Hydrogenophilus thermoluteolus: one gene and its partners. Each later gene encodes a partner of the first gene's protein in a complex. Links are inferred from orthologs where the notes say so. Each region holds a gene or a part of one and is shown on either strand. Other genes may lie near its edges.

What was found.
Region 2: the proteins of accD (region 1) and accB are in contact, whole or in part, in a solved structure (PDB 8UXZ), measured with the Escherichia coli proteins. The link is inferred for Hydrogenophilus thermoluteolus from one-to-one orthologs.
Region 3: the proteins of accD (region 1) and accC are in contact, whole or in part, in a solved structure (PDB 8UXZ), measured with the Escherichia coli proteins. The link is inferred for Hydrogenophilus thermoluteolus from one-to-one orthologs.

What each region holds. Positions count from the first base shown.
Region 1 is NZ_AP018558.1:1,287,844-1,298,092, forward strand. What follows is about bases 1-2,801. They hold accD (acetyl-CoA carboxylase, carboxyltransferase subunit beta), read right to left. Parts: upstream 1,966-2,801; coding sequence 1,036-1,965; downstream 1-1,035. Other genes in these bases: folC (bifunctional tetrahydrofolate synthase/dihydrofolate synthase), read right to left, coding at 1-1,016; trpA (tryptophan synthase subunit alpha), read right to left, coding at 1,968-2,801. Outside these bases: more of trpA, read right to left, coding at 2,802-2,819; trpB (tryptophan synthase subunit beta), read right to left, coding at 2,816-4,042; HPTL_RS06275 (phosphoribosylanthranilate isomerase), read right to left, coding at 4,059-4,721; tRNA pseudouridine(38-40) synthase TruA, read right to left, coding at 4,718-5,539; HPTL_RS06285 (hypothetical protein), read right to left, coding at 5,536-6,114; HPTL_RS06290 (FimV/HubP family polar landmark protein), read right to left, coding at 6,114-9,104; asd (aspartate-semialdehyde dehydrogenase), read right to left, coding at 9,154-10,249.
Region 2 is NZ_AP018558.1:788,092-791,519, forward strand. Bases 1-2,980 are described here. They hold accB (acetyl-CoA carboxylase biotin carboxyl carrier protein), read right to left. Parts: upstream 1,745-2,980; coding sequence 1,256-1,744; downstream 1-1,255. Other genes in these bases: accC (acetyl-CoA carboxylase biotin carboxylase subunit), read right to left, coding at 1-1,248; aroQ (type II 3-dehydroquinate dehydratase), read right to left, coding at 1,757-2,242; HPTL_RS03860 (TlpA disulfide reductase family protein), read right to left, coding at 2,332-2,955; HPTL_RS03865 (hypothetical protein), read right to left, coding at 2,955-2,980. In the rest of the region: more of HPTL_RS03865, read right to left, coding at 2,981-3,428. UniProt on the Escherichia coli protein: This protein is a component of the acetyl coenzyme A carboxylase complex; first, biotin carboxylase catalyzes the carboxylation of the carrier protein and then the transcarboxylase transfers the carboxyl group to form malonyl-CoA.
Region 3 is NZ_AP018558.1:778,684-790,047, reverse strand. Bases 1-2,908 are described here. They hold accC (acetyl-CoA carboxylase biotin carboxylase subunit), read left to right. Parts: upstream 1-708; coding sequence 709-2,109; downstream 2,110-2,908. Other genes in these bases: prmA (50S ribosomal protein L11 methyltransferase), read left to right, coding at 2,090-2,908; accB (acetyl-CoA carboxylase biotin carboxyl carrier protein), read left to right, coding at 213-701; aroQ (type II 3-dehydroquinate dehydratase), read left to right, coding at 1-200. In the rest of the region: more of prmA, read left to right, coding at 2,909-3,007; HPTL_RS03835 (zinc-ribbon and DUF3426 domain-containing protein), read left to right, coding at 3,004-3,864; HPTL_RS03830 (outer membrane lipoprotein), read right to left, coding at 3,884-4,351; HPTL_RS03825 (carbohydrate kinase family protein), read right to left, coding at 4,405-5,331; HPTL_RS03820 (PhoX family protein), read left to right, coding at 5,494-7,524; HPTL_RS03815 (GNAT family N-acetyltransferase), read left to right, coding at 7,605-8,381; HPTL_RS03810 (lysophospholipid acyltransferase family protein), read left to right, coding at 8,397-9,278; HPTL_RS03805 (symmetrical bis(5'-nucleosyl)-tetraphosphatase), read right to left, coding at 9,303-10,127; HPTL_RS03800 (3-deoxy-D-manno-octulosonic acid transferase), read left to right, coding at 10,163-11,364. UniProt on the Escherichia coli protein: This protein is a component of the acetyl coenzyme A carboxylase complex; first, biotin carboxylase catalyzes the carboxylation of the carrier protein and then the transcarboxylase transfers the carboxyl group to form malonyl-CoA.

The DNA of each region.
Region 1 (10,249 bases):
AAGCGGAGCGCGCGGAGGTTCTTCGCGAGCGCCGCAGTGGCCTGCGGATTGTGCGCAACGTCGAGGATCAAGAGGGGGCGTCCCGGCAACAGTTGAAAACGACCCGGCAGCGTCGCTGTGAGCAGCCCCTCTCGTACCGCTTGTTGGGGCACCGGCAACCGATCACGTAACAGCGAAACCGCCATCAACGCAGCCGACGCGTTGTGCCACTGCCCCTCGCCACGCAATGCGGGCGCGGGCAGACCCGCACGCTGCCCTGCTGCGGTCGACCACCACCGCCATTGGGATTCCTGCGGTTCGAACCCGAACTCGGCCCCGATGCGAAAAAGAGGCGCAGCCAGGGCATGTGCCGTATTGAGAAGACTTTGCGGGGGGTTGGGATCGGCGACGATCGCGGGACGTCCGGTGCGGAAGATCCCCGCTTTCTCGCGCCCGATCGCTTCACGGTCCGGCCCCAGCCACGCCTGGTGGTCGAGATCGACGGTCGTGACGATCGCAACGTCGGGATCGATCAGGTTTACGGCGTCGAGCCGTCCGCCCATCCCCACTTCCAAAATGACGAGATCGAGTGATGTCTGGGCAAAATGCCACAACGCTGCAAGGGTCACGAATTCGAAATAGGTCAGGGCGACGGTGTCACGCGCCGTTTCCACCGCGGTAAACGCCGCGATGAGCGCTGCGTCCTCGATCGGTACTCCGCCGACCCGAATCCGTTCGTGGAAACGCACGAGATGCGGAGAGGTATAGCAACCGACGCGGTAGCCAGCGGCGCGATAAATTGCCTCCAGGTAGGCGCAGGTCGAGCCCTTGCCGTTGGTACCGGCAACGGTGATCACCGGATGAGGAAACGGGCGATCGCCCCACAACCGCTGCCAAACCGCCCGAACGCGCTCCAATCCCAGCACGATGCGCGCTTCACTGCCGCGCGCCTCGATCCGCGCCAACCACGCGTCGACGCTCTGAGGCAACGCGTGCTCAGACGGTGGCGAAAGGGGCGTTGTGGAAAGAGGAGTCATGGGTGAAAAAAACGGGCCATCACGCCTGTCCGTGCGCGGGATCGGACAGCGCTTCTGCCTCAGGCGTTGCTGTCTCCTCACTGGAGTTGGGTTGGGGTTGGGCCATCAACACCCCCAGTGCCCGTGCAACCCACGATTTGAGTTCGCGCCGATCGACCACGGCATCGATCGCACCTTTCTCCAGCAAGAATTCGGCGCGTTGGAATCCCTCGGGTAAGGTTTGACGCACGGTCTGCTGGATCACCCGTGGCCCGGCAAAACCGATCAACGCCCCCGGTTCGGCGACGACCAGATCGCCCATGAACGCGAAACTGGCAGAAACACCGCCCATCGTCGGATCGGTGAGGATCGAGAGATAAGGCAAGCGAGCGTCTGCCAGTTGCGCCAGTGCCGCGTTGGTCTTTGCCATCTGCATCAGGGAGAGAAGCCCCTCCTGCATGCGAGCGCCCCCGCTTGCCGCAATCGAAATGAATGCGGCGCGGCGCTCGACTGCGGCACGCACCCCACGAACGAAGCGCTCGCCCACCACCGAGCCCATCGATCCGCCCATGAACTCGAATTCGAACGCCGCGGCGACGACGGGGATTTGCGCCACGGTGCCCGCAACCACCACCAATGCGTCGTGCTCACCGGTGGCGCGCTGCGCCTCTTTGAGGCGCTCAGTATAGCGCTTGCTGTCCTTGAAGCGCAGCGGATCGACTGGCCGGATTTCGTCACCGATCGGTTCACGCCCTTCCGGGTCGAGTAGCGCGTCGAGTCGCGCGCGCGCGCCCAAACGGTGGTGGTGGCCACACTGGGGACAGACGCGCAGATTGGCTTCGAGGTCGGCGGAATAGAGTACCGCTTCGCACCCCTGGCATTTGGTCCACAACCCTTCGGGTACGCTTTTGCGCACCCCACTCGTGACCCGCCGAATACCCGGCGGAATGATCTTGTCCAACCAGTTCATCGTCATTCGTTTCCTTTCTCGCTACCGCGCGGTTCCGCCGTTGCCGCTACCGTATCGACTGCTGCACGCAGCGTGGTGAGCAATTCGGAGACTGCGGCAATGGCGTTGGCCGGATCGGCGTCGATCGCTTCGATCAAACGGCTACCGACGACCACAGCATCGGCTACTTTGGCAATCGCTTGCGCCGACTGAGCGTCTTTGACCCCAAACCCCACGGCAATGGGCAACGTGACCCACTGCCGCAACGCTTCTAGGCGCTCAGTCACCGCGGCAACGTCGAGGTGCCCTGCGCCTGTCACGCCGGTGAGCGACACATAGTAGACGTAGCCGCGACCGAGTTCGCCAACCACCCGTGCGCGCGTCTCTGGCGAGGTGGGTGCCAACAGAAAGATCGGTGCGATCCCAGCTGCTTGGAGCAACCGAGCCGGTTCGTGCGCCTCTTGGGGAGGCAGGTCGACGGTGAGCACCCCGTCGACCCCCACGCGTGCGGCTTCGGAGACGAAACGTGTCCACCCCATCGCTTCGATCGGATTGAGGTACCCCATCAGGACGACGGGAGTCTCACGGTCTTGCGCGCGAAACGCTTCGACCATCGCGAGCGTTTTCGCCAACGTCTGCCCGTTTGCGAGCGCCTGTTCACTGGCGCGCTGAATCGTCGGGCCGTCTGCCATCGGGTCGGAAAAAGGCACGCCCAATTCGATCAGGTCGGCCCCAGCCGCCACCATCGCGTGCATGAGCGGGACGGTTACTTCCGGAGTGGGAAAACCCGCGGTCACGAACGGAATCAGCGCTTTGCGCTGCTCGGAAGCAAGGCGTGCGAACCGGGTGTCGATGCGGTTGGAAGCAGCATTCATAGCGTGATCCCCGAACGCTGGGCAACGGTATGCATGTCTTTGTCGCCACGCCCTGAGAGGTTCACCAAAAGGATCCGATCTTTGGCCAATGTCGGCGCAATCTTGGCTGCGTACGCGAGCGCATGCGACGATTCGAGCGCAGGGATGATGCCTTCGTAGCGACACAGGTCGTGAAACGCAGCCAGCGCCTCGTCGTCGGTCACCGCAACGTATTCCGCACGGCCGATCTCTTTCAGCCACGCGTGCTCCGGCCCAACCCCCGGGTAGTCGAGGCCAGCCGAGATCGAATGGGTTTCGATGATCTGCCCATCTTCGTTTTGCAAGAGATAGGTTCGGTTGCCGTGGAGCACCCCTGGACAGCCAGCGGTGAGGCTCGCGGCATGTCGCCCGGTGGCGATCCCCTCGCCGGCGGCTTCGACCCCAATGAGCCGCACCGATTCGTACGGAAGGTAGGGATAGAAGATGCCGATCGCGTTCGATCCCCCGCCAACACACGCGATCACGTAGTCGGGCTGTCGCCCGACGAGCGCCGGCATCTGTTCGAGGCATTCGCGTCCGATCACCGCTTGGAAATTGCGAACCATCATCGGATAGGGGTGGGGACCGGCCACGGTTCCGATGATGTAGAAGGTGTCCGCAACATTGGTGACCCAGTCACGCAGCGCTTCGTTAAGCGCATCTTTGAGGGTTTTCGACCCTGAATGGACCGGCACGACCTCGGCACCCAAGAGCTTCATGCGATAGACGTTCGCTGCCTGCCGCTGGACATCCTCTGCCCCCATATAGACGACGCATTTGAGCCCGAATCGGGCTGCGACTGTTGCGGTCGCGACCCCATGTTGCCCGGCGCCCGTTTCGGCAATCACGCGCGGTTTGCCCATCCGGCGCGCCAAAAGCGCCTGCCCGATGCAGTTGTTGATCTTGTGCGCCCCGGTATGGTTGAGGTCTTCGCGTTTGAGGTAGATCTGCGCCCCACCCAACGCCTCCGACCAACGTTTCGCATGGTAGATCGGGCTCGGACGCCCGACGTAGTGTTTGAGATCGGCTTCGAATTCAGCACGAAACGCCGGATCGTCCTTCGCCGCTTCATACGCTTCGGTGAGCGCTTCGAGCGCAGGAATCAGCGTTTCGGCGACGAACACGCCTCCGTAAGGACCAAAATGGCCGTTTGCGTCGGGATAGGCGTAGGGTTGCACTGTTGCCTTGTGTTGGGGGGCGTTCATGCTCGTCTGGTCTCCATCAATGAGAAGCGGCAAGGCCGTTTTCAGCCTTGCGCACCGCTGCGAGAAACTGTTCGATTTTACCGCGATCTTTGATCCCTTTCTCGCTTTCGACGCCGCTGCTGACGTCAACGGCCCATGGGCGCACGCGTGCGATCGCTTCGGCAACGTTATCCGCGGTCAAACCACCGGCAAGCACAAGGGGTCGTGTCCGCGCTTCAGGGGGCGGCAATACCGTCCAGTCGAACGGCTCACCGCTACCGCCGTGTTGTACCGTCGGGGTATCGACGAGCCAGCCGCACGCATCGGGGTAGCGGACGAGCGCTTGGGCGAGCATCGCTTGCGATCGAGCCGGAAAGGCTTTGAGGTACGGCCGGTGGAACTGGCGACAAAATTCGGGCGTTTCCTGCCCATGAAACTGTAGGAGCGCCATGGGGAGCGCGTCCAAGACCGCAGCGACCTCGGCGACCGATGGATCGACAAAGAGCGCGACGATACTCACGAACGGCGGCACGTCACGCGCAAGCGCGCGTGCCTGCGCCACCGTCACGGCACGGGGACTAGCGGGATAGAAGACGAACCCAAGCGCATCGGCACCAGCCTCGACCGCCGCGCACACGTCGATCGCGCGCGTCAGGCCACAAATCTTGACTCGGATCCGCCGGTTACCTTCTGTGGTCACGTAGCTATCTCCCCGTCGATCGCCAAGTGCGGGACTTTGATGATTCGCCCGCCGCCAGGAAGTTCCGGCACCGCGCCATAATCGGCGCCGCAGAAGTAGAGCCCGTCGGGCATGAAAGTGGGCGCTGCGCGCGTGCGATCACGGTGGGTAAGCAGCTCCGCTGCCCATTCCGGTGGCGCATACCCTTTGCCGATCGCGACCAGGGTGCCGACGAAATTGCGCACCATATGATGCAAAAAGCCGTCGGCTTCGAAGTCGAACGCGAACCCGCCGGGAATTGCCGTGACCGTTGCTGCGGTGACGGTCCGAACCGGCGATTTCGCCTGACATTGCGCCGCACGAAAGGCGCTGAAATCGTGGGTACCCACCCAGTATTGCGCCGCCCGTTGCATCGCTTCGCCGTCGAGCGGGCGGTGAAACCATCCTACTTTTCCGCACCATTGTGCCGGTGGCGCCGCACCCACCAGAAGCAGGTAGCGGTAACGCCGCGCCCGCGCGCCAAAACGCGCGTGAAACCGTCGCGATACCGGCTGGGCGTGCCACACCGCGATTCCCGGCGGGAGGTGTGCGTTCACTCCCCGCTGCCACGCGCTTGCCGGGCGGTGCACGACGGTATCGAAATGGACCACCTGCGCGAGCGCATGGACACCGGCGTCGGTTCGCCCCGCGCAATGGACACGAACCGGGTGCTGGGCGATCGCAGCAATCGCACGTTCCAGATGGTCCTGAACCGTTTGTCCCGACGGTTGGCTTTGCCACCCGTGGAACCGATCCCCCGCGTATGCGACCAACAGCAACCACCGTTGCGGCTCGGTCATCGCAAACCCGCCTTCTGACGACACGACTCAGCTGCGTCGTCCTCCCCTTCGAGCCAGCGCGGCAGGTGGCGCCAGTCCCGAAGCCGGACCGGCGCTTTCGCCAGCGCATCGAGTCCGTCGAGGATGAGCGCCAGACGCACCGCGAAGCGTTCCAGCGGAACGCCGAACCAGACCAAGGGAAAAAACGCGCGATACAGCGCTGTCGGCTGTTCGGGGATGGGTAACCACGCGAACCAGAAAATCAACCATGCGACCAACGCCAATAGGCGCAGGCCATGCAGCACCGCCAATTCCAGCCCCTCAAAGGTTGGCATCAACCCAACCCAGAACGGCACGATCGCCGTTCCCGGCGTCATCCAACCAAAGAGGATCACGATGCTCAGCAACAACCAGCGGATCCGGCGCAGTAGCCGCACGAAACGGGCCCGGTCGATTGCAATCGCCGCCCCCACGACGACCAGTGTTGCGAGCGAAAGGAGCGACAGCGAGGTAACGGCCTGAAGCGCCACCGCGCCGGCAATCCAGAGCCAGACCCGAAAAGCATAAGGGATCCGCACCGACCCAGCGCGCCCCATCAACCCGAAAGCTGTGCCAACAGGGACTCGGCTTTGGCTTTCGCTTCGGGGCTGCCATCACGCACAACCTCTTCGAGCAACTCGCGAGCCCCTTCGAAATCCTCCATATCGAGATACGCTAGCGCAAGCTGAAGACGGCTGTCGTCGATTTCGGCTTCTGGCGCTTCCCCCTCTTCTTGCATCACCGTTTCGAGGTCGACCTCGGGAAGTACCGAAAGGTCTACAGAGGGCTCCGTTGCGGGTTCTTTGGCTTCTGAGGTGGGTTGCTCTGCCTGTTCTTCTTCAACAGGCGACTGCGGTTCGTCAGGCACGGTGGCGTCCTCAGGCGCCGTCACCATGGATTCGTCCGTTGTGGATTCGGCAGAACTTTTCGCTTCCGACGTCGGTTCGCCTTCCGGTTGCATGGGCTGTTCGGTTTCGAGCTCGGCGTCGAGGTCGAGATCAGGAAGCGTGATCTCCTCTTCCGCTTCGAGCGACTTGGGAGGCTCAGCAGATTCGGGCTGGTTGGGCGGCACATCGGATGATGGCGTTTCGGTCTGCGGTTCGAGCGATTCGGCCATTTCGCCAAACGCGTCGCCCTCCGGGCGTTCCGGTGTGGGCTCGGATTCGGTTTGTGGTTTCCGTTCCGATTCGAGCTCGAGATCGAAATCGAGATCGTCGAGATCAAGATCGATATCGAGCTCGAGTTCCGGCTCCGATGCCGCTTCGGGTTGACGCGCTGTCTCAACGGCATCGACTTGGGTTTCTACGTCGGTATCGTTCTTCTCGTGGCTTTGCTCCGGGGTTTCGCCCCTACGTACCGCTTCCTTGCTCTGCGCCGTATCGAAGTCGAGCGCAAAATCGAGCGGCGCTTCTGTCGACGGCTCTGGTGACGATTCTGGGGCTCCTTCAACCCCCACATCGGACGCCCCTTCCAATGCGGCTTGCGGCTCAGTAGGCGTTTCCACGTCGTCGAAGCGCAGCGTCTCTTCGTCGGTTTGATCCGCGGCATCCGTTGCGGCAGCAAGTGGCGCGCTCTGCGCACCCGGCATCGGGCCAAAGAACCGTTCATGCAGGGATACTGCGCGATCCCACTCTTTGCCACTGCGCCCGGTCAGTGCTGCTACCATATCGAAATAGTGGTCGAACTGTTGCCGGTCACCCCGTTTGCCATAGACCTCGAGCAATTTCAACGGGATCTGCGGCCGATCCGGGGTCTCTTTGAGCGCATCGAGCAGAATCTCTTCGGCCTGCTGGTCGCGGTCGTAGGCAAGCAACACCTCAGCTTCCGTCACCGGGTCGATCCCCTCGTCCGCTTGCAGCGCGTTGAACGCGACCTGCGTGAAATCGGCCCCCAAAATACTGGCGGAGGTGTCAACCTCTTGCCCGGAAGCCGCCGAAAGCCGCGACGGCGTGGGTTCGGTGCTGAGGGTCTTGAGCTGAGTGGCTTGGGTGCCCTGCGCAGTCTGCGTTTCCGACTGCGTCGCAGGGCCAATCGCCTCAGCGGCTGGAGAATGGTCGTCACCTTCCCGTTGTTTGCGTTGCCGCATGATGAGGAGCGCGACCAACAGCAGTACGGCGCCACCCGCCCCTGCCAGCAGCGCCGGTTGCTCGAGAAGGAACTCGAGAAAACTGGGTTCGGTCGAGCGTGGCAGAGGAGCATCTGCCGGCGCTTTCGGAGGTGTTTTCGCTGCGTCAGATACTGCTGGCTTTTCCGTTTCCGTTTTCTGAGGCGGCGCCGACGCTTCCCCTTTCGCTTCGGGTTGAGCTGCGGCCATTTTTTCCGGCTCGCTTTGCCGCGGCGAAATCGCAGCCGGTTCCACACCTTGCGCTTCGGAATGCGCGGGTGGCGTTGCGGTCGCTTTCGTTCCTTGTTGCGCGATCGCCTGCTGCTGCAATTGGGCCAAAAGCCCATTTTGCACTTCCAGCAACTGGGTAATCTGCGTGATCTGCCGCTCGAGCACAGCAATGCGCTCCCGCGCTTCTTCCAGATCCCCTTTCAGCGCCAGCCAGTCTTCGAGAGGAACAGAGTCTGAGGGTGCCGCGTTCAGGGTTTCGCTCTCTCCCTTTTCGGTAGGCGGAACCAGCTGAGTGGGTTTGACCTCGACCTGGTCGTGCGCTTGGGCGCTTGACTCGGTTTCAATGACCGACGCACGGGCGACGACCGAACCTTTCGCAGCGGCAGCGGGTTTTTCGGCAACGACCGCAGGCTTTTCGGCAACGCGCTGTTGATGGATAGCCAAAGCACCTTTGAGCTGCGCTCCGACCGCGCTTCGCGCTTCGGCGACCGGTACCTGGGTCAGTTCGTCCGGTGTGGGGAGAAGAAGGCGCGCACCTGCTTGGAGTCGGTTGATGTCATTGCCGATGAATGCTTCCGGGTTTTTCTGCCACAGCGCATAGAGGACAACCTCGAGTGGCACACCACGCGGCTGCGTTTCGCGAGCGATTTTCATCAACGTATCACCCGGACGCACCCACCGCGTTCCGGGTGTGTTCGGAACGAAAGGATCCGCTGGTGTACGTGCCTTCGAATGCCCCTGGGTGTTCGGCTCGGCAACCGCGCGGGTTGCGGCAACTGCTTTGGGCAAAACGGGTTGCGTGGGCAGCGCGTATTCGGGCGGGTCGATCAAAATCGCGTATTCACGAAGGATCCGCCCTCCGTTCCAACGCAAATCGAGCAGGACATTGACGAACGGATCACGAACTGGCTCGCGCGTCTTGAGCTCGACCGCCCACCCCGCGCCGCGCGGAATCAGTCGGGCAGAGAGTTTCGGTAGGAGCGGAGACGGTGTGATTCCGGCGTCGCGATACGCCGCTTCGTCCGCAAGCCGCACCACCATCGAACGCAGTTCGGCAGCGTCGGCTTGCACCGTCACATACGCAGTCAAGGGCTCGCCCAGGCGGGAAGCAACCGTCAACTCGCCCAAACTTGCAGCAAAGGCTGGCGACAACGCCAAACCGCCTGTCACGGCAAGCAACCATTTTTTCATGCGATGTTGTGGTGCGGCCACGGTTGTCCCCCCTTTTCCTACGTTTCCGAGCCGTTCTCCGCCCGTCCTGTCAGGAACGCTGTTCCAACAAAATGCGCAACATGCGCCGTAACGGTTCTGCTGCACCCCAGAGCAATTGGTCTCCCACGGTGAACGCCCCCAGGTACTCGGGCCCCATCGCCAATTTGTGCAGCCGCCCAACGGGAACGGTGAGTGTTCCGGAAACCGCCGCGGGCGTCAGCTCACGCTCCGTGATTTCCCGTTCGTTGGGCACCACTTTCACCCATTCGTTGGCATTGGCGATCAGCGCTTCGAGCTCCGTTAACGGTACATCGCGCTTTAACTTGATGGTGAGCCCTTGCGAATGACACCGCATCGCCCCAATCCGCACACAGATGCCGTCGATCGGGATCGAGCCGGGCGAACGGAAAGGGGGCAACCCCAGGATTTTGTTGCACTCCGCACCCCCTTTCCACTCCTCTTTCGACTGTCCGTGCTCGACCGGGACGTCGATCCAGGGAATGAGACTTCCCGCAAGCGGCGCACCGCGGAAATGCTGGGTGGGAAAATCGGGCGACCGCATTGTTTCGGTGACTTTCCGGTCGATCTCCAGAATCGCGCTCGCAGGATCGGCGAGTTCCTGTTCCACCGCCTGGTAGAGCCGCCCCATCTGCTGCAAGAGTTCGCGCATGTTTTGCGCTCCGGCGCCGGACGCGGCCTGGTAGGTCATCGCACTCACCCATTCGACCAAGCCGGCTTGAAACAAACCACCAATTGCCATGAGCATCAGGGAAACGGTACAGTTGCCGCCGATCCAATCGCGCCCACCGTTCGCCAATGCCGCGTCGATCACGGGTCGGTTCACCGGATCGAGCACGATCACGGTATGGGGTTGCATGCGCAACGCGCTCGCGGCGTCGATCCAGTGCCCTTGCCACCCGGCATCACGAAGTTTGCGGTAGACCGCTTTCGTGTAATCGCCCCCTTGACAGGTGACGATGATATCCATGGGTTTCAACGCGTCGATGTCGTAGGCGTCTTGCAGCGGCAGTTCGGGTGTCACACCGCCAAAGGTCGGCGCCGGCTTCCCAGCAGCCGACGTGGAAAAATAGACCGGTTCGATATGTGCGAAATCGCCCGCTTCGGTCATCCGCTGCATGAGGACA
Region 2 (3,428 bases), 500 kb from region 1 along the record:
GGCGATGGCTTGGCGACGGGTAGAGGCATGAACGATGAGTTTACCGATCATCGAGTCGTAGTGGGGGGGCACGGTGTAGCCGGAATAGACGTGGGAGTCGACCCGTACTCCCGGACCGCCAGGGGCGTGCCACTGTTCGACGCGTCCCGGTGAAGGGGTGAAGCGGTAAGGGTCTTCGGCGTTGATGCGGCATTCGATCGCATGACCGCGAAGGGAAACCGCTTGTTGGGGGAACCACAGCGGTTCGCCTGCCGCGATGCGGATTTGCGCCTGCACGAGGTCGATTCCGGTGATGAGTTCGGTCACTGGGTGTTCGACCTGGATGCGGGTGTTCATTTCGATGAAGTAGAAGCGCCCGTTTTCGTAGAGAAACTCGAAGGTACCTGCACCGCGGTAGCCGATACGACGACAGGCTTCGGCGCACGCTTCGCCGATTTCGGCAATCGCCGCGCGGTCGATGCCGGGCGCCGGGGCCTCTTCGATGATTTTTTGGTGGCGGCGCTGCATCGAGCAGTCCCGTTCGCCGAGCCAGACGGCGTTGCCGTGGGCGTCGGCGAGTACCTGGATTTCGATGTGCCGCGGTTGTTGTAAGAATTTTTCGAGGTAGACCGCGGCGTTGCCAAACGCGGCGCGCGCTTCGTTGCGTGTGGTTTCGACTGCGGAAAGGAGCGCGGCTTCGGTGTGCACGACCCGCATGCCGCGACCACCCCCGCCGCCAGCGGCTTTGATGATCACGGGAAAACCGATCTCGCGCGCGATGCGCACGATTTCGTCGGGGTCGTCCGGTAGCGCGCCGTCGGAGCCGGGGACGCAAGGTACGCCGGCATCGAGCATGGCGCGTTTCGCAGCGACCTTGTCCCCCATCATCGCGATCGTCTCTGGGCGCGGACCGATGAAGGTGAATCCGCACGCTTCGACGCGTTGCGCAAATTCGGCGTTTTCGGAGAGGAAGCCGTAGCCGGGGTGGATCGCTTCGGCGTCGGTCACTTCGGCGGCAGCGATGATCGCGGGGATGTTGAGGTAGCTTTTCCCCGCTGGGGCAGGGCCGATGCACACCGCTTCGTCGGCAAGACGAACGGGTTTGCTATCACGGTCGGCTTCGGAATAGACCATCACCGTGGCGATGTCGAGTTCGCGGCACGCGCGTAGGATCCGGAGCGCGATTTCACCCCGGTTGGCGATCAGGATTTTGTTGAACGGGGGACGTTCGGGCGCTGCGTCCAGCGTGGGTTGGATCGTGTGACTCATGGCCGGATCATCCGATCACGAAGAGGGGTTGGCCATATTCGACCGGCTGGCCGTTTTCGACGAGGATTGCTTTGACGACACCTGCGACGTCGGCTTCGATTTCGTTCATCAGTTTCATCGCTTCGATGATACAGAGCCGGTCGCCCACTGTGACATGGCTGCCCACTTCGACGAAGGGGGGCGCGGTGGGTGAAGGGGCGCGGTAGAAGGTGCCCACCATCGGCGATTTCACGACGTGGCCCGGGGGCAATCCCGGGTCGGCTGGGGCAGCGGTTTCGTTGGTGGGGGTGCTCACTGCGGGTGTGGCTTGTGGGGCGGTGGGTACCGGTGTGGCGTGGACGGTTGCGCCCGCGGGGTATGGGGCAGTGACCGACGGGAGGGTGACCGGCGGTTGCTTGGCGATACGAACTTTCTCTTCGCCTTCGGTGATCTCGATTTCGGCAATCCCGGACGCTTCGACGAGTTCGATCAATTTCTTGAGTTTGCGTAGGTCCATCGATCGGATTCCTTAAGAGGTTGCACGGTTAGGGTTCGTTTCACGCTCGAGCCAGTCCATCGCCGCTTCGAGCGCCGCCTCATAGCCAAAAGCGCCCAATCCTGCAATGACGCCCACGGCTTTGTCGGAAAGGTAGGAATGGCGCCGAAATGGCTCGCGCGCGTGAATGTTGGAGAGGTGGATTTCGATGAAGGGAATTTGCACCGCGGCGAGCGCATCGCGAATCGCGACGCTGGTATGGGTGTAGGCGCCTGGGTTGATGAGGATGAAATCGACGCCCTCTTCCATTGCCGCCTGGATTCGGTCGACAAGCGCCCCTTCGTGGTTGCTCTGATAGCTCTCGATGATCGCCCTTGCGCCAGCGCGGGCCGTCAACGCAGTGTGGATGTCGGAGAGCGTGGTGCGACCGTAGATTTCCGGTTCGCGCACGCCCAAGAGGTTGAGGTTCGGGCCGTGGAGTACCAAAATGCGCCACGGTTGGGCAGGGGAAGCAGCCATCGGGTCGTTCCTTTGCAGCGTTTCGCGGTGCAAAGCTGCAAGTTTGCCGCATTTCGCCGCTTTTGGCTAGAGGGCGACACCGATGCGATTCATCGATGGAGCGCTTCGGTGATGAGCGTTTCGAGCCGCTCGCGGGTGATCAGACCGACATGGTGCGCGACGGGTTGTCCGTTTGCGTCGAGAACCAAGGTAAAGGGCATGCCGCGGTTGGGGTTGCCGAGTTTCGTGGTCTGCCCCAGGGCAAAGCCGCCTGCGACCAGGGTGGGGTAGGGCAGGTCGAATTCGCGCGCAAACGCAAGGAGGTTGTCGCGTTCGTCGAGCCCCAAGCCTACGAAATGGACACGCCCAGCGTAGTGGCGGGCAGCCGCGGCGAAATCGGGGAGCTCTTTTTTGCACGGTGGGCACCAAGTGGCCCAAAAGTTGATGACCAACGGTTTGCCACGCCACTCGTTCAGGGTTCGTGGGCTACCCGTGTCGATATCCGGCATTTGAGCGGTGATGAGTTGCTGAAGGGCACGGGCGTCATAGCCCGAGAAGGTGGATTCGGTTGGGGTTTGAGTGGAAACCGTTTGACTGAAAAAGAGCCACAAGACGCCCGCGGTAAGGAGCCCGGCAATGACCCAATGGACGAGGGTTCGACGCGACGACGCACGAGCAGGCGTCGGGTTCGGCGCTTGGGGGGTGGAGTTTGGGGAGTTGAGTGGGTCGTTCATCACGCCTCCTGCAAGAGTTGTTCGAGCATCGCAAGGGTAAGGCCGCGCTCCGTTTTTTTCCGCCGCCGTTCGTCGACCGCGGGCCAGACGCGCAGCCGGACAGGATAGGGTGTGTCCTCGAGAATCAATTCGGTTTCTGGGCGGCGCGCGGCACTGGCTTTCGGCGTATGGACCCGGAAATGGCGATGTTCGTTGAGGAGAAAAATTTCGACCTCTTTACCGGATTCGGCAAAGAGGTCGATTTCGATTTCGCTTAGTGGACCAGCGGTGCCCTGGGCAACGGCGCCAACCAAATAGGCAGGCCACGGAAGCCACGCAAGCGTGTGCGCAGCTTCGCGACGCATCGCGGTGAGTCGTTCTGGAAGGTTTTCGATCTCGCCATATTCGGCGACGAATTCTGCCAGTGCCGCTTCGACCGCTTCGTTGCTGGGCAGCATCGTGCGCGGTGGCAACCCGAGTTGCTTCGCAGCCTT
Region 3 (11,364 bases), 500 kb from region 1 along the record:
TCGCCGCGGTGCAAATTCCCTTCATCGAAATCCACCTCTCCAACATTCACGCGCGCGAGCCATTTCGGCGCCATTCCTACCTTTCCGACAAAGCCGTGGGCGTCATTGCAGGATTGGGCGCTTTTGGCTATGAGGCGGCGCTCGAAGCGGCGATGGACTGGCTCGAGCGTGAAACGAACCCTAACCGTGCAACCTCTTAAGGAATCCGATCGATGGACCTACGCAAACTCAAGAAATTGATCGAACTCGTCGAAGCGTCCGGGATTGCCGAAATCGAGATCACCGAAGGCGAAGAGAAAGTTCGTATCGCCAAGCAACCGCCGGTCACCCTCCCGTCGGTCACTGCCCCATACCCCGCGGGCGCAACCGTCCACGCCACACCGGTACCCACCGCCCCACAAGCCACACCCGCAGTGAGCACCCCCACCAACGAAACCGCTGCCCCAGCCGACCCGGGATTGCCCCCGGGCCACGTCGTGAAATCGCCGATGGTGGGCACCTTCTACCGCGCCCCTTCACCCACCGCGCCCCCCTTCGTCGAAGTGGGCAGCCATGTCACAGTGGGCGACCGGCTCTGTATCATCGAAGCGATGAAACTGATGAACGAAATCGAAGCCGACGTCGCAGGTGTCGTCAAAGCAATCCTCGTCGAAAACGGCCAGCCGGTCGAATATGGCCAACCCCTCTTCGTGATCGGATGATCCGGCCATGAGTCACACGATCCAACCCACGCTGGACGCAGCGCCCGAACGTCCCCCGTTCAACAAAATCCTGATCGCCAACCGGGGTGAAATCGCGCTCCGGATCCTACGCGCGTGCCGCGAACTCGACATCGCCACGGTGATGGTCTATTCCGAAGCCGACCGTGATAGCAAACCCGTTCGTCTTGCCGACGAAGCGGTGTGCATCGGCCCTGCCCCAGCGGGGAAAAGCTACCTCAACATCCCCGCGATCATCGCTGCCGCCGAAGTGACCGACGCCGAAGCGATCCACCCCGGCTACGGCTTCCTCTCCGAAAACGCCGAATTTGCGCAACGCGTCGAAGCGTGCGGATTCACCTTCATCGGTCCGCGCCCAGAGACGATCGCGATGATGGGGGACAAGGTCGCTGCGAAACGCGCCATGCTCGATGCCGGCGTACCTTGCGTCCCCGGCTCCGACGGCGCGCTACCGGACGACCCCGACGAAATCGTGCGCATCGCGCGCGAGATCGGTTTTCCCGTGATCATCAAAGCCGCTGGCGGCGGGGGTGGTCGCGGCATGCGGGTCGTGCACACCGAAGCCGCGCTCCTTTCCGCAGTCGAAACCACACGCAACGAAGCGCGCGCCGCGTTTGGCAACGCCGCGGTCTACCTCGAAAAATTCTTACAACAACCGCGGCACATCGAAATCCAGGTACTCGCCGACGCCCACGGCAACGCCGTCTGGCTCGGCGAACGGGACTGCTCGATGCAGCGCCGCCACCAAAAAATCATCGAAGAGGCCCCGGCGCCCGGCATCGACCGCGCGGCGATTGCCGAAATCGGCGAAGCGTGCGCCGAAGCCTGTCGTCGTATCGGCTACCGCGGTGCAGGTACCTTCGAGTTTCTCTACGAAAACGGGCGCTTCTACTTCATCGAAATGAACACCCGCATCCAGGTCGAACACCCAGTGACCGAACTCATCACCGGAATCGACCTCGTGCAGGCGCAAATCCGCATCGCGGCAGGCGAACCGCTGTGGTTCCCCCAACAAGCGGTTTCCCTTCGCGGTCATGCGATCGAATGCCGCATCAACGCCGAAGACCCTTACCGCTTCACCCCTTCACCGGGACGCGTCGAACAGTGGCACGCCCCTGGCGGTCCGGGAGTACGGGTCGACTCCCACGTCTATTCCGGCTACACCGTGCCCCCCCACTACGACTCGATGATCGGTAAACTCATCGTTCATGCCTCTACCCGTCGCCAAGCCATCGCCAAGATGCGCGGCGCGTTGCAAGAGCTCGTCGTCACGGGGATTCAGACCAACGCCCCGCTGCACCTGCAACTCATGAACGACGCTGCGTTCGGCGAAGGGGGCGTCTCGATCCACTACCTGGAGCAGTGGCTCGATGCCCGCGGCAAAAAATAGCGCCGCACGCTGGCTCGAAGTCCGGATCGTCCTACCGGCCGAGGACGCGGAACGGCTCGCTGAAGTCGCACTCGACCACGGCGCCCTTTCGGCAACCCTGGAAGACGCCGACGCCGGAACCCCGGACGAAACCCCCCAATTCGGCGAACCCGGCGAAGCCCCGGCCACCTTGTGGCGGCGATCCGTCGTCGCGCTCCTCTTCGACAGCGACGCCCCGTGGTCGCAACGTCTGGCCGAAATGGCCCGCGCCGCGCAGGTCACACTCCCCGACGAACCCGAACTCGTGCCGATCGCCGAAACCGATTGGGTGCGGCAAACCCAAAACCAATTCCCGCCGATCGCGGTTGCCGACGGCGCGCTCTGGATCGTACCCAGCTGGCACGAACCCCCCGCCACTACGGCACCCGTAATCCGTCTTGACCCGGGATTGGCTTTTGGCACCGGTAGCCACCCCACCACCCACCTCTGCCTGGAATGGCTTGTACGCGAAGTCACCGCTGGCGCTTCGGTACTCGACTACGGGTGTGGATCGGGTATTCTGGCGATCGCCGCAGCCAAGCTGGGCGCCAGTGCAGTCACTGCGGTCGACATCGACGCCGACGCACGCACTGCCACCTGCGCCAACGCCGAAGCAAACAGCGTCGATCTCACTGTGCTGCCCGCCGATGCGCCCCTTAACCAAACGTTCGACTTGGTGGTTGCGAACATCCTCACCAGACCGCTCATCGTCCTGGCACCGACCTTGGCAACACGCGTCGCATCGCAAGGCAAAATCGCGCTTGCAGGGATTCTTGCCGAACAGGCCGATGCCGTCATCGCTGCGTACGCCCCATGGATTCGGCTCGAAATCGCTGCCGAACGGGAGGGCTGGGTACGGCTAGAGGGAACCCGATCATGACCACAGCCGACGATCGGTGCCTGCGTGATGAACCGTTCAGCGGCAAACGCATCGTCCGTTGTCCCCATTGCGGTGCCACCTTCGCCACCAGTGACCGGGTTCTGGCAAAAGCCCAGGGATGGGCACTGTGCGGCGAATGTTTCGAACCGTTCAACGCGCTCCGTGCTACCGTTTCCGAACTCCCCCCGGAAGAACGTGCCCTGAAGCCTTCGGACGAACCGGCACCCCCGCCCGCAGCCCCAAACGAAACCGAAAACCGCGTCGAACCCAGCCCCTCCCCGTTCGAACACGCAGACGCGGAATCGCTCAGCCCGAGCGCGGTAACGGCCGCCTATCGCAACCCTGCCGCACTGGATCGCGACCCCCCCACCCCGCCAGCAGCCCGCAACCCGCTTGCGCACGCGATCGCGTTGCTTTTGGCGCTCCTCCTTTTCCTTACCGCGCTTGGGCAAGCAGCATGGGTTGCGCACCCCACACTGATCCGCATCTTCCCCGAACTCTACCCCATCGGGGAAACGATCTGCCAAGCGCTGGGCTGCACGCTCACACCGCCAGCGGACTCCGAACGGATACAGATCGATGACGCCCGCCTCATCAAAGAAGCCGACCCTGCGCGTTATACCCTCGAATTGACCATGACGAACCGCGCCGACTACCCGATGCCGTGGCCCCACCTGGCCCTCACCCTGACCGACGGACTCGGCCGAGCACTCGTGCGCAAAAACCTTCTGCCTGCCGATTGGGGGGCACCGCAGACGACGCCGTTTGCCCCCCACCGCCGCATCGCGGTCACGCTTTCGCTACAAATCGTCGAAAGCGGGATCGTCGGTTTCGAAGTCGTCCCGTTTTACCCGTAACCGCCCGTAACCCGCGCCATCAACGGGCAACGCGCGCGTTGCCGTAACGGTCGGTCAAAAGCCGAACCCGTTCGCCAACGCGGAACCCTTCACCTTCATCCTCTTGGGTCACCGCCAAGACGCGGCCATTGTCGAGGCGCACCGTGATCTCTACCCCTGGGCGAGCGGTCACGGCACCCTCCACGGCTTGACCGGCCACGGCACCCGCAACCGCCCCCACCGCGGTGGTGGCAATTCGGCCACGTCCGCCACCCAAGGTGTTCCCCGCAAGCCCCCCCAAAAGCGCACCCGTGAGCGTTCCAGCGCCCGATTCCGTCCCTTCGAGCTGCACCGGACGGATCGCTTCGATCACCCCGTATTTGACCTCCATCACCCGCCGCGCCTCAGTACGGGCGTAGGCGCTGCTCCCCAAACTGGGCGCACACCCGGTCACCAGCAGCGCGCTACCAGCCACCCCGACGATCACCGTCAAAAACCGTTTGTTCATCGAAACCTCCTGCTGCTGCGCGTTTCCGATCCACCATTGTCACGACGTACCGACTACGGCATTTTAGCCCATGCTGCCCCGACCCTGTAGTGGGTGCGCAACCGCGCCACCGCTTCAGAAAAGGTAAGGGCATAGTTCTGCGCGCCGCTCACCGCGATCTTTTCCGAACCCATCACCGACCCGAGCCGTACCGCATCGCCCCAATCGGCCCCGAGCGCTTTCGCACACAAGAGTCCGGCGCGAAACGCGTCGCCGCACCCCGTCGGATCGACCACCGCTCGCGGCGGCACAGCCTCGATCCGTTCGCACCGCCCATCACAGAAAAGATCCGCGCCTTCTCCGCCTCGGGTCACGATCAGCGCCTCGACCCTCTCCGCCAACTGCGGCAGCCGCAACCCCGTGCGCTCCTCCAACAGCTTCGCTTCGTAGTCGTTGACCACCGCGACCTGCGCCAATTCCAGGCAGCGCACCAACTCCGCGCCGGTCAAGAGCGGCAACCCCTGCCCCGGATCGAAAACGAACGGCACCGCCAGTTCGTGAAAGGTTTCGCAGTGGACCAACATCCCTTCGCGCCCGTCGGGCGCGACGATCCCCCATACAGCGCCCCACCCCGGCTCGATCGATGCGGCGTGCGAACGCAGCATCGCACCCGGATGAAACGCCGTGATCTGGTTGTCGTCGAGGTCGGTGATGATATAAGCCTGCGCCGTCATCTCTTCCGCGAAGAGACGGATCCCCTCGTCGCGGATCCCCAACTGGCGCAACCGTTCCAAATAGGGCCCGGCATCCTGCCCCATCGTCGCGACAATGATCGGATCCATCCCCAGCAACCGCAACCCATACGCGATGTTTCCGGCGCACCCACCGAATTCTCGCCGCAATTCGGGAACGTGGAACGCCACGTTCAAGATATGGATCTGTTCCGGCAAGATGTGGTTGCGGAAACGATCGGGAAAGACCATGATCGTATCGTAGGCCATCGACCCACACACCGCAATCGGAAAAGACACGGTTCCCCCTTAGCAAAGCCCAAAATCCGGGCCATTCTAGCGGTAAGGCACCCCCCGGTCAATCAGATCCTGTCATCAAGTTGTCACACCGATTCGCTAAGCTACCCGTGTCTGCACGACAGGAGCGCAACGATGAAAGCATACGACGAACCGCTGAGCAACGACAGCACCAATCCAACGTTCCACGAAATTGCCGCGTGCGTGATGGAAAAGCGGCGAGCACTCCTCAAAGGAGCGGTTGGTAGTGCGCTTTTGGCCCTCTTTGCGCCCTGGACGAACGCCGCCACCGCCCGTGGTACCGCCGCAGCACTGCCCGGTGCACCGCAACGCGTGTCGAATACCAGCACGCTGCTTGCCCCTTTTGGCCCCAGCATCCCGACACACTCCGAAGATCGTGTCACCGTGATGCCTGGTTTCAAGATCCGCGCGATCCTCCCCTGGGGCGACCCGCTGACCCATCCCAACGCCCATTTCAAACCGGATGGCAGCAACACCGCCGCCGAGCAAGCGCAGCAGATCGGTGACAACCACGACGGGATGCACCTCTTTCCATTTCCCGGAAAAAGCGACGAAGGACTCCTTGCGCTCAACCACGAATACACCAATCTGGAATACCTCTATCCCGCCGATTTCCTACCCCAAGCGACGCTGAGTGAGGAAAAAGCGAACAAAGCGATCGCGGCGCACGGTGTCTCGATCATCCATCTGCGACGCGGGCCAAACGGCTGGGACAAAGTGCCGGAAAGTCGCTACCACCGCCGCATCACTGGCGCCACCCCGTGCGCGCTCACCGGCCCCGCTGCAGGTCACCCGCTCCTGCAAACGCAAGACGACCCCAGCGGCCGACTCGTCCTGGGAACGCTCAACAACTGTGCACACGGCGTCACCCCGTGGGGTACCTACCTCACCTGCGAAGAAAACTTCAACGGCTACTTCGGTAATGGCAACCCCAACGATCCGATGCACAAACGCTACGGCATCGCAAATGGTTTCGGTTACCGCTGGCATGAAGCGATCCCCCGTTTCGACGTGGCGCGCACCCCGAACGAACCCAACCGTTTCGGTTGGGTGGTCGAAATCGACCCGTTCGATCCGGAAAGCACACCGAAAAAACGCACCGCGCTTGGGCGTTTCAAACACGAAAACGCCGCGGTGACGCTCGCAAAAGATGGACGGGTGGTCGTCTATATGGGCGACGACGAACGGTTCGAATACCTCTACAAATTCGTCAGCCGAAAACCGTTCGACCCGACCAATCCGGAGGCGAACCGTGATCTTTTGGACGACGGTGACCTCTTCGTTGCGGAATTCACGAGCAACGACACGGGCAACGGCCGCCTGCTCGGGCGTTGGCATCTCCTTTCCCGCGCCAATCCGAAAATCGCATCAGACCCCCGGTTCCCCACGGACGCCGAGGTCCTCATTTTCACCCGTGCCGCGGCAGACGTTGCAGGCGCGACCAAAATGGATCGGCCCGAATGGATCGCGATCCACCCAACGAGCGGCGAAGTCTTCGTCACCCTCACCAACAACAGCAAACGTCAAGCCGATGCCGTCGACGCCGCGAACCCGCGCGCGCCCAACTTCTGGGGGCAGATCGTCCGCTGGCAAGAGGCAGGAAACGACGCCGCTGCAACCGAGTTCGCGTGGGATTTCTTCGTCATAGCCGGCAACCCGGCAGTCTACCCGGAAACGGATCCCCGCGCCGGCTCGATCAACGTCACTCGCGAAAACATGTTCAACTCCCCCGATGGGCTCGCGTTCGACCGCATGGGGCGGCTCTGGATCCAGACCGACGGCAATTACAGCAATCGTGGCGAATTCGCGGGGCAAGGCAACAACCAGATGTTGGTTGCCGACCCGAATACCGGCGAAATCCGCCGCTTTCTCGTCGGGCCGTCGGGTTGCGAAATCACCGGCATCACCTTCAGCCCAGACGGTCGCACGATGTTCATCAACATCCAACACCCAGGTGAAGCGGAAGGGCATCCGCGCGCCCCCGGTTTTCCGGCTGAAATGCTTAACACAGTGCTCAACCAACAACCCACGCTCTTTTCCGACTGGCCACACAGCCAATTCCCGGAAATCACCGGTGGCCGGCCCCGCAGCGCCACGCTCGTGATCGAACGGGAAGATGGCGCTCCGATCTTCGGCGCTGCCTGAACGCCAACGCCACAACCCCCTGCCCGCACCCCTGAGTGGCTGCGGGCAGCTGGGAAACCCCGTCACACAGGGAGCAAGCCATGACCGCGACCGACCCCACCCTCTGTTTTGCCGAAACCCCGCGCTATCGCCTCATCCTCGCCCACGACGACGCGCAACTGCTCGCCGCACAGCGGCTGCGCTACCGTGTCTTTGCAGGCGAGTGGGGCGCTCGCCTCAAAACCCGCAAGCCGGGCCTTGATCACGACCTTTTCGACCCCTTCTGCCACCATCTGCTCGTGCTCGACAAGAGTGACGATTCGGTGGTCGGTTGCTACCGTCTGCTGCCGTCCCGCAGCGCACGGGTCGTCGGCGAACGGTGCGCCGAAGCCGAATACGATCTCACCCGCATCAAACGGCTCGATTTCGTCGAACTGTCGCGCGCCTGTATCGCCCCCGAACACCGCACTGGCGCGGTGATCGGACTGCTTTTTCGCGGTCTTGCCACGTACCTTGCGCGCTTTCGTGTCCGGTACCTTTTCGGTCTGGCGTCGTTCCCCTACCATGGCGGCCTCGACGCCGTGCTCGCGCAATACCGGACCCTGCGGCAAAAGTACGAAGCGCCGATCGAATTTCATGTCACCCCGTGGCGCCGCATCGAACCGATGCCGCTCGACGGCGTCGAACCCGCGCCTTGTCCCTCGCTCATCTTGGCCTACTTGGCCGCAGGTGCTTGGATTGCAGGCGACCCGACGATCGACCCCGATTTCCACTGCGTCGACTTTCCCGTGCTACTCGACGGAGAACGGCTCGCCCCGCGCTACCGCCGACACTTCTCCCGAAATGCGCTTCGTAGCGAATCGTTGAGTCACGCGTGACCGGTGGCGCACACGATGGTTGCACCGCACCGCCCGACGCCCACCCCAAGCAGGTACCGCTTGGCGTCTGCCCCCACATCTGCTACGCTTGATCGCTTCGAACCTTGCCTGGGTAAAGCGCTGCCGCCTTTGACCTTCGAAAACGCTACTACCGCCCAACGCTACCGCACCGCGTGGTGGTGCAAACTGCGGCTCTTTGGCTGGCTCCTCTTCGGGCTACTCGCCACGATCGCCCTCTTCCCGTGGCTTCGCCCAAGCCAACGAGCGCGCCTCCGATCCTTCTGGGCACGGCGGATTCTGGCCGCACTCGACGTCGAGCTCGTCGTCACCGGCGCCATCCACCCAGGTGCGCTCGTCGTCGCAAACCACATCTCCTGGCTCGACATCCCAGTCCTCATGGCCGTGGCTCCCATGCGGTTCGTCGCCAAAAGTGAGGTACGGCGCTGGCCCGTGTTGGGTTGGCTCGCCGCTCAGCACGGCACGATTTTCCTTGCGCGCGGCTCCAAGCACCACGCTGCGACCATCGGCAAAACCCTCACCGCGGCGCTCCAAAACGGCGAAACCGTCGCCTTGTTTCCCGAAGGAACGACAACCGACGGCACCACCCTGCGGTCGTTTCACAGCGCGTTACTGAGTAGCGCCGTGCACGCCAACGCACCCGTGCAACCGGTCGCGCTCAGTTACCACCGCGCAGACGGTACCCCAACCACCGCGGCCGCGTTCGTCGGCGCAATGACCTTCTGGGATACCCTCGAAAACCTCCTTGCGGCCCGACCGCTCACCGCCCGCGTGCAACTCCTTTCCCCCCTTACCGGAAACGACCGCAAAACGCTCACCCGCAACGCCGAACAGGCGATCCGCGCGGCTTTGGCGCACGCGCAGGAAGAAGCCGCGTAGCCCGTGCACCGAGCGTGCCAGCGCTCACCCCTTCGTGCCGCCACAATCGGTACACGCCACCGAAACCACCGCCTGATCTTCCAGTCGCACCGCGGTCAACCGTCCACCATAGACGCAACTCGTATCGACCGCCATCACCGCCGCGTCGGCATAAAACCCCAACAGCGACCAGTGACCGAAAACCACCCGATACGGCAACGCCACCCGTTTGGCATAGCGAAACCAGGGAACGGTTCCCTTGGGCGCGTTCGTCGGCGGCCCTTTCGCTTTGAGCTCCAGGGCCCCGCTCATTGCATCGACGAAACGCATGCGTGTGAAACCATTCACGATGTAGCGAATCCGTGCCATCCCCTCCAATGCGGGGTGCCAGACCGATTCTCCCCCTTTGAGTTGGCGCAACCAGCCCAAGTCGTGCTGCAATTTCGCAATCACTTCGGCGTTGGCCGCTACTGCGGTTTCCCAATCCCACACCGGTGGAACGCCGGCGTGCGCCATCGCCCACCCCAACGCCTCGTCCCAGACCAACAGCGGCCGCGCCCGCAACCAATCGAGCAAGCGGTCGCGGCCCGACGCGGAAAAAAGGGAATCGAGCGTGTCGTCTTTCGCGCTTTTTTTGAGCCCCGCCGCGCGCATCAACGCATAGAGATCGTGGTTGCCCAACACCGCGGTCACCGCCTTTTCGGGCAACGAGGTGAGCAACCGCAGCACCTCGAGCGACTGCGGCCCGCGATTCACCAAATCACCGACCAACCACAAACGATCGCGCTGCGGGTCGAATTGACACAACGCCAACAATCGCTCCAACGCGGCACAACACCCTTGGACATCGCCCACCACCCAGGTGGCCATCGCACGAACCCTCCCTTCGCGCTATACTGACAACTGTGCGAACCTACCATATCTACGATCGCCTGTGGCACTGGGCGCGCCCGTTGCTGGAAAAGCGGCTCAAACGGCTTGCCGAGTCGCGCCACCCTGGTTACGCCGAAGGGATAGCGGAACGATTCGGCGTCGTCACGTGGCCCGAGACCCTGGCGCGTCCCGTTTGGGTGCACGCGGTTTCCGTTGGCGAAACGCGTGCGGCGCAACCGCTCATCGCGGCGCTTCGCCGCCAGTACCCCTCGCTGCCGGTACTCCTCACCCACATGACCCCTACCGGCCGCGAAACCGGCGCAAGCGCGTGGAGCGGCGACCCACTGGTGCGCCAAGCCTGGGCACCCTATGACCACACAGCATGGGTCGCCGCGTTCGTTGCCGCCACCCGCCCGCGCGCCCTCCTCTTGATGGAAACGGAACTGTGGCCCAACTGGTTGCGCGTCGCGCAGGAAACGGCGATACCGATTGCGCTCATCAACGCCCGCCTCTCCAAACGGTCGTTCCGCCGCTACCGCCGCTGGCAGCGTTGGCTACCGCTTGCGTGGGAAGCGCTCACCCTGATTGCTGCGCAAACCGCGGATGACGCAGAACGTTTCCGCGAACTGGGGGCAAAGCACGTGGTGGTCACCGGCAACCTCAAATTCGACCAGACGCCCAACCCCGAACTGGTCGCGCTGGGCAAAAGCTGGCAACGCCACTTGGGCAACCGGGCGGCGTTGGTCTGGGCAAGCACCCGCGACGGCGAAGAGAAACTGCTGCTCGACGCGTGGGAACGGCTCCTCGAAACCTTTCCCCCGCAATGGCGCGCCCCGCTCTTGGTGATCGTTCCCCGTCATTCCGAACGGTGTGACGCGGTTGGGGCGCTCCTAACCCAACGCCGCTATCAGTGGGCCAGACGAAGCGAAGCGCTCCCCCACCCAGGGCTGGACGTCTGGTTGGGAGATAGCCTGGGCGAAATGACCGCTTACTATACGATGGCACGCGCCGCACTCATCGGCGGCAGTTGGAAACCCTTCGGCGGACAAAACCCCCTGGAAGCGATTGCTGCCGGCTGCCCACCGGTAGTCGGTCCCCACGTCTTCCACTTTGAAGACTTGGTTGCCACGGGCCGTCGTTCCCGTGCGATCGTCCAATGCCCCGATCCGGAAGCGGGGCTTCGTTACGCATTGCGGCTACTGCACAGCGCGGAACTTCACGCAGAGCACGTCGC